DNA from 2 places in the Pseudomonas sp. NUPR-002 genome. Region 1 is predicted to be linked to the other one. Evidence: riboswitches for the same ligand, from Rfam matches in the RefSeq annotation. Region 1 holds a riboswitch; the other holds the start of a gene.

Evidence for each region. A riboswitch is a leader RNA that binds a small molecule or an ion and turns the genes downstream of it on or off. The one in region 1 is predicted to bind cobalamin.
Region 2: linked by a shared signal. The riboswitch ahead of cobO (cob(I)yrinic acid a,c-diamide adenosyltransferase) and the one ahead of ACVWSC_RS14975 (CbtB domain-containing protein) in region 1 are both predicted to bind cobalamin.

The regions. Positions count from the first base shown of each region.
Region 1 covers NZ_CM150476.1:3,302,222-3,305,678, forward strand. Annotated here, with positions in the region: gene ACVWSC_RS14955 (ATP-grasp domain-containing protein) at 1-11, shown strand, start outside; gene ACVWSC_RS14960 (sugar phosphate isomerase/epimerase family protein) at 8-913, shown strand; gene ACVWSC_RS14965 (AzlC family ABC transporter permease) at 882-1,601, shown strand; gene ACVWSC_RS14970 (hypothetical protein) at 1,588-1,929, shown strand; cobalamin riboswitch at 1,964-2,181, shown strand; gene ACVWSC_RS14975 (CbtB domain-containing protein) at 2,300-2,497, shown strand; gene ACVWSC_RS14980 (CbtA family protein) at 2,508-3,200, shown strand; gene ACVWSC_RS14985 (cobalamin biosynthesis protein) at 3,206-3,457, shown strand, end outside.
Region 2 covers NZ_CM150476.1:1,574,093-1,577,549, forward strand. Annotated here, with positions in the region: gene ACVWSC_RS07310 (C40 family peptidase) at 1-270, shown strand, start outside; gene ACVWSC_RS07315 (O-methyltransferase) at 287-934, shown strand; gene ACVWSC_RS07320 (hypothetical protein) at 1,004-1,582, opposite strand; cobalamin riboswitch at 1,732-1,956, shown strand; gene cobO (cob(I)yrinic acid a,c-diamide adenosyltransferase) at 2,123-2,734, shown strand; gene ACVWSC_RS07330 (cobyrinate a,c-diamide synthase) at 2,731-3,457, shown strand, end outside.

The DNA of each region.
Region 1 (3,457 bases):
AGGCGCAATGACCCACAACGACCACCTGTATTACCTCGATGGCCCAATCAGCGCGAATTTCCCGTCAATTGCCTTTTCCACCAACGTCTACGACAACCCGGCGGACATTCTGGGCTCGATCACCGATCTCGCCCGTTACTTCAATGCCGTGGAGTTCGAGATCGGCGAAGATGCCGAATCAGTGTTCTGGTCAATGAGCGACGATCAGCGCCTGACGCTGGCTCGGCAAATCCGTCAATTCACCGAACAGCACTCTATCACCCTGACGGTGCATGCCGGATGGTGGGGCCGTCAGTACAACCTATGTGCCAGCGATCCGGGCGAGCGTGCCCAAGCGGTGAACTGCCTGAGCGCCGCCGTGGTGTTTTCGCGCGAGGCCGGGGCCAGCAGTGTCACCTTCCACCCTGGTTACAGAGACCACCTGGATAATCAGGGGCTGCTGACCAACCTGATCAGCGCCATCAACCAGGTCACCGACCGCTGTGATACCGGCACACTCGCGCTGTGCCTTGAGAACATGGGGGGGCAACGCCCGAGTTTTCCGGTGTTCACTGTCGAAGAACATGTCCAATTTCATGCCCAGACCGGCTGCTTCCTAACCATCGACGTCACTCACCTGTGCTCGTTATTCCCTTACGGTCCCAGCCTGTTCGCTGCTATCGAAGCGCTAGCGCCGATCACCCGCCACCTGCACATCGCCGACCTCAACGACACCCATCATCAGCACTTGCCGCTCGGCGAAGGCAACCTGCGCCTGAGCGATGTGCTCAACCGCTTTGCCCGTAACGGCTATCGCGGGGTGGCGGTGGTAGAAGAGTTCATTCCACGCTTCTCCACCGAATACTATCTGGAGAAGGCGCTGGCCTATAAGGCCGGCGTGCATGAACTGTGTACCAGCCGTCATGCCGGTTGACGTCAGCCGCGCTGTGGCAGCACCACGCCGCGAAATCGCCTGCGCCATCGCTGATGCCCTGCCGTTCGTGTTCTCGCTGCTGCTGACCTTCAGCCTGATCGGCATGCTCGGACGGCGCAGCGGTCTGGACCTGTCGGCGCTGGTGGTGTTCAGCGGTCTGGTCATGGCCTCGCCGCTGCAACTGACCTTGTTGGAGACACCGGCACATCTGTTGAACAGCGCCGCTGTTGTACTGGCGGCGCTGAGCATCAATCTGCGCTTTCTGGTGTTCACCCTGAGTCTGAAGCCCAGCCTTGAAGGTCCGGTAAAAGCGTTTGTCCCGGCGTTAGCGGTGATGGCCAATGCCGCCTTCACCCTGATGTGCATCCGCAAACAGCAGCAGCCGATCAGTCGCCCCTACGCCAACACCGTGTGCTTCGTGCTGTACGCCGCCGCCCTGCTCGGGACGGTAGCGGGCTATTGCTTCGCCGGCCTGGCCGCCGAAGCGCTGATGGAACATGTCAGTGTGGTGATTGCGATCTTCATCAGCGCTTCGCTCGGCCAGATGGCACGTGAGCGCCACATTTTTCACGCCCAATGGCTCGCCGCGCTAGCCACGGTGGCAAGCCTGCTGTGGCTGGGGCAGATCAGTTTGCTGCTGGTGCTCAGCGTCACCGTACTGACGAGTTATGCCTATGACCGAGACTGATACCTTCTGGCGTTATGTGCTGATCTGCGCACTGGTCTCGGTAGTCTGCCGCCTGCTGCCACTGCTGGTGGACGTGCAGCGGCTTTCCGGTGGCGCGCAGGCGTTTATCGAGCGACTGGGCAAGTACACCTCCGTGGCGATGCTGGTCAGCTTGCTGGCGGGCGCGTTGTATCCGTTGGCCAGCCAACAGGTATTGAGTGCGGTGTGGTTCGGGCCGGTGGTCCTGGCCTGGTTGCTGAGCCTGACCCGTCTGCCGTCCTACTATACCTTTCTCATCGCACTGGGGGCCTATGCGCTGGGCACCTATGCACTGGCAGTGCTGTATTAATCGTCAATTGACGCGGAACCAGCCCCCATGCTCTCCTACACACCTTGTTACGGGTGCCCTTCACAGGGTGAAACGGGAAACCGGTGCCCATGTGCTTGTTGTTCAAGCCATGTCAGTCCGGTGCTGCCCCCGCAACGGTAAGCGAGCGAAGCGTCAGATCCACTGTGCAGTTGCATGGGAAGGTGATGCTTGCCGGGAGGCCAACGCCACCCCCTCGCGAGCCCGGAGACCGGCCCGCAACAGTGTGCACACAAGCACCACAGAACATAACAAACCCGCGGTGGGCGGGCGCTGTTCGAACCTCTGCGTGCCCGGCCCGCAGGGGTTTCATGCGCTCTATCCACCCGCTGACACTTCAGAGGGAAGCGCCATGTCGATCATCAGCAGCACCGGCAGCAACACAGACAACATTTCCGTCAGCACCACCCTGGCCCAACGCCTGACGGCTGCGGTCTGCGCCTCGATCCTGGGCCTGTGCCTGGTCTACTTCGCCGGTTTCTCGCGCATCGAAGCGGTACACAACGCCGCCCACGATACCCGCCACAGCGCCGCTTTCCCCTGCCACTGAGTAGCCAGCAATGATCAAGCGTATTGCCCGTACCGCCGGGTTTACCGGACTGTTGGCCGCCCTGCTGCTGACCCTGCTGCAAAGTTTGTGGGTGACGCCGCTGATTCTCAAGGCGGAAACCTATGAAAGCGCCGCGCCCGCCGTTGAGGCGCATGAGCATGCCCCGCGCGTGGCTGCCGATCACCACCACGACAGTGAAGCCTGGGCGCCGGAAGACGGCTGGCAGCGTGTGCTGTCGACCACCGGCGGCAATCTGGTGGTTGCAGTGGGCTTTGCCCTGATCCTTGCCGCGCTGTACACCCTGCGCGCACCGAAAAGCGTGATCAGCGGTGCACTCTGGGGCCTGGGCGGCTTTGCCGTGTTCTGCCTGGCGCCGACCCTGGGCCTGCCAGCGGAGCTGCCGGGAACCGCCGCCGCTGACCTGGCCCTGCGCCAGGCCTGGTGGGTGGGTACCGCCGCTGCAACTGCAGTGGGGCTGGCGTTGATCGTGTTTGCCCGGCACTGGCTGTTCAAGGCACTGGGGGTTGTGCTGCTGGTGGTGCCGCATGTGATTGGCGCGCCACAGCCTGAGGTGCATGAAATGTTGGCACCCGAAGCGCTGGAAGCCGAGTTCAAGGTCGCTTCGCTGTTGACCAACGCCGCGTTCTGGTTGGCCCTGGGCCTGATCAGCGCCTGGTTGTTCCGTCGCCCACGCCAGGCCTGAACGACATGCAGGTGTTCGTCGGCCTGGGTTGCCGACGCGGTTGCTCGGTCAAGACCCTGAGCAACCTGTTGCATCACACCCTCAAGGCTCACGACCTGCCACTGGCCAGCGTCGTGGGCCTTGCCAGTATCGACCTCAAGCACAACGAGCCAGGGCTGCTGCAGTTGGCCCAACAGCTCAAGCTCCCCCTGGTGTTCTTCAGCGCCGCGCAACTTGCCGCCTATGAGCCCTGGCTGAGCCATCGTTCAGCGGTTGCC
Region 2 (3,457 bases), 1.7 Mb from region 1:
CTGCCGCGTACCACCCGTGAAATGATCGGCATGCGTGCGCCCACTATCGACCGCACCGCGTTGCAGTCGGGCGATCTGGTGTTCTTCGCCACCAATGGCGGCTCCCAGGTCAGTCACGCTGGCATTTACGTGGGTGAGGGGCGCTTCGTGCATGCCCCGTCTGCCGGTGGCACCGTGCGTCTGGATTACCTGTCCAACAGCTACTGGAACAAAGCCTACCTCAACGCCAAGCGCGTTCTGGCGCCGCCTCAACTGGCGCGTAACCCCTGACCTGGCGAGGTAGGCGATGACGGCACAAACGCTATACCTCGACGATGCGCTCTACCACTACCTGCAAGCGGTGTCTGTTCGCGAGACACCGCTGTTGGCGCGTTTGCGTGTGGAAACCCAGGCCTTGCCCGAGGCGCGCTGGCAGGTAGCGCCGGAGCAAGGGCAATTGCTGGCCTTGCTGGTACGCCTGATCGGTGCACAGCGAGTCATCGAGGTGGGTACCTTCACCGGCTACAGCGCGCTGTGCATGGCCCAGGCCATGGAGCAGGGGCAACTGCTGTGTTGTGATCTTGAAGGCAGCTACAACGCGATTGCCTGGCGCTACTGGCGTGAGGCGGAGGTGGCACAGCGCATTGAATTGCGCCTGGGGCCTGCCTTGAAGACCTTGGCGAGTCTGCCGTCAGAGCGCTACGACCTGATCTTCATCGATGCCGACAAGGCCAATTATCCGGGTTATCTGGAAGAGGCGCTGCGTTTGCTGCGTTGCGGTGGGCTGGTGCTGTTCGACAACACGCTGTGGAGCGGGCGGGTGTTGCAGGAACAGCCTGACAGTGACGATACGCGGGCGATCCAGGCGTTGAATCTACAGCTCAAGGATGATGCGCGGGTGGACCTTTCCCTGTTGCCGATTGGGGACGGTTTGACGTTGTGTCGTAAGCGTTGAGACTCAATCGCGGGGCAAGCCCGCTCCTACCCTGTAGGGACGGGCTTGCCCCGCGATCGTGCCCTGATTTCAAGCCTGCTTGAGCAGCAAGGCAACCCCCGGATAATACTGCCCCGCCTCGTTATGCAGCTTGCGGTAGGCATAAGGGAAATACCAGGCAATGGCGCAAGCCGTATGCTTTTGCAGATCTTCAACCAGGTCCTGCAGCTCTTCCGGGCTGGCATGCTGCCCGGCTTTCCACGGGCTGGCGAACAGCGCAGCCACTTTGAGCTGACTGGGGGCGGCCACCTGGCGGGCAGCGAACACGGTTTCCTGCAGGGCGTTGCTCAAGTCAAGGCGGCCGATACGCGGCCAGCGCTGGCTGCCTTGCAGGTAGGCGGCCTCTTCACGATTGGCGATGTACAGGTCGCAATGTCCTTCGCGGTCGCCTTCGTCGCGCTGCTTTTTACTCGGGTGGTGTTGCAAGGTCACGAGCTCAGCTTGCCAGGCGGCAGCGCAAAGCACACTGAGGTTGGTTTGAGCGCCGTGCCAGTAAGGCGCTTCGCTGTCGCCCAGGGTCTGGTTGAGTCGGTCAATGCATTCAACCCAGCGCTCCAGCGCCGGGCGCAGGAATTCCAGGCGCGGGTTGTTGATGATCAGACCTTGCATGCCGTTCTCTCCTTTATCGTTGTAATTGAGTGCAGCCAGATCATGGCTATTTGATATCACTGATATCAGGGTGACACAAGCCGACAAACACGCCATTGATCCAGGCCAGTGCAGCACCTTTCATTGACGCTCCGGGTGCAACCCTCTAACCTTCGCGACTTGTTTCAGGTGCTCTGTGGGCTGCGGTCTGGCAGGGTGAAACAGGGAAGCCGGTGGCTGCGCTAATGCGTGCGAGTCCGGCGCTGCCCCCGCAACGGTAGGTGAGTCAAGGTCGCGCATGGCCACTGGGTAATGAACCCCGGGAAGGCGCACGACCCTGGGTGTTCAAGGCCCCGCTCACAAGCCCGGAGACCGGCCTGTTACAGCCAACGGCATCACGGAGGGTGATGCGCGTATCCTTCGGCCCATGCCGCAGCCTTGCGCGTTTCTCCGTCTGCCTTATCCATTCATCTATTACTGTCTTTTTTGCCGCGAACGCTGTACGGCCCTGTGCCGACAAGCTCGCTGCGAACTGACGGATAGTGCTATGCGGAGACTGCGATGACTGAATCCAATGAGCGTGACGAACGCCACCTGGCGCGTATGCAGCGCAAGAAGGCGGTGATCGACGAGCGTATTGCCAATGCGCCGAACGAGTGCGGTTTGCTGCTGGTGCTCAGCGGCAATGGCAAAGGTAAAAGCAGCTCCGCTTTCGGCATGCTGGCCCGGGCCATGGGCCACGGTATGCAGTGTGGCGTGGTGCAGTTCATCAAGGGCCGCAACAGCACTGGCGAAGAACTGTTCTTCCGGCGCTTTCCAGAGCAGGTGCGTTACCACGTGATGGGCGAGGGATTCACCTGGGAAACCCAGGACCGCCAACGCGATATTGCCGCCGCTGAAGCTGCCTGGGCGGTGTCGCGTCAACTGCTGCAAGACCCGGCCATTACCTTTGTGGTGCTGGATGAACTGAACATCGCCCTCAAACACGGCTACCTCGACCTGGAGCAGGTGCTCAGCGACCTGCAGGCGCGCCCGCCGATGCAGCACGTGATTGTCACCGGGCGTGGCGCCAAAGACGAAATGATCGAACTGGCCGACACCGTCACCGAGATGGGCATGATCAAGCACGCCTTTCAGGCAGGCATCCGCGCCCAGAAAGGCGTTGAGCTATGAGTGACACGCGCCACTGCCCGGCGGTGCTGATCGCCGCCCCGGCCTCTGGTCAGGGCAAGACCACCGTGACCGCCGCTCTGGCGCGGTTGCACCGCAATCTCGGGCGCAAGGTGCGGGTGTTCAAGTGCGGCCCGGACTTTCTGGACCCGATGATCCTAGAACGGGCCAGCGGCGCCCCGGTGTACCAGCTGGACCTGTGGATGGTCGGTGAGCAGGAAAGCCGTCGGCTGCTCTGGGAGGCAGCAGGTGAGGCCGATCTGATTCTGATCGAAGGGGTCATGGGTTTGTTCGACGGCACGCCATCGAGCGCTGACCTGGCCCGGCATTTTGCCGTGCCTGTGCTTGCGGTGATTGACGGGACCGCCATGGCCCAGACCTTCGGTGCACTGGCCCTGGGCCTGGCGCGCTACCAGCCGGACTTGCCGTTTGCAGGCGTGCTGGCCAACCGTGTCGGTACCTTGCGTCATGCGCAGTTGCTTGAAGGCAGCCTGACCGAAGGGCTGCGTTGGTACGGTGGCCTGTCGCGGGAAACCGGGATCGAGCTGCCAAGCCGCCACCTGGGCCTGGTGCAGGCCAGTGAACTCAACGATCTGGATGTGCGCCTGGACGCCGCCGCTGCGGCGCTGGCAGCCAGTTGCGAGTCGTCGTTGCCGCCGGCTGTGGCCTTCGCTGCGCCGAGCGTGCAGGTCATCGAACCCTTGCTCGAGGGCGTAACCGTCGCTG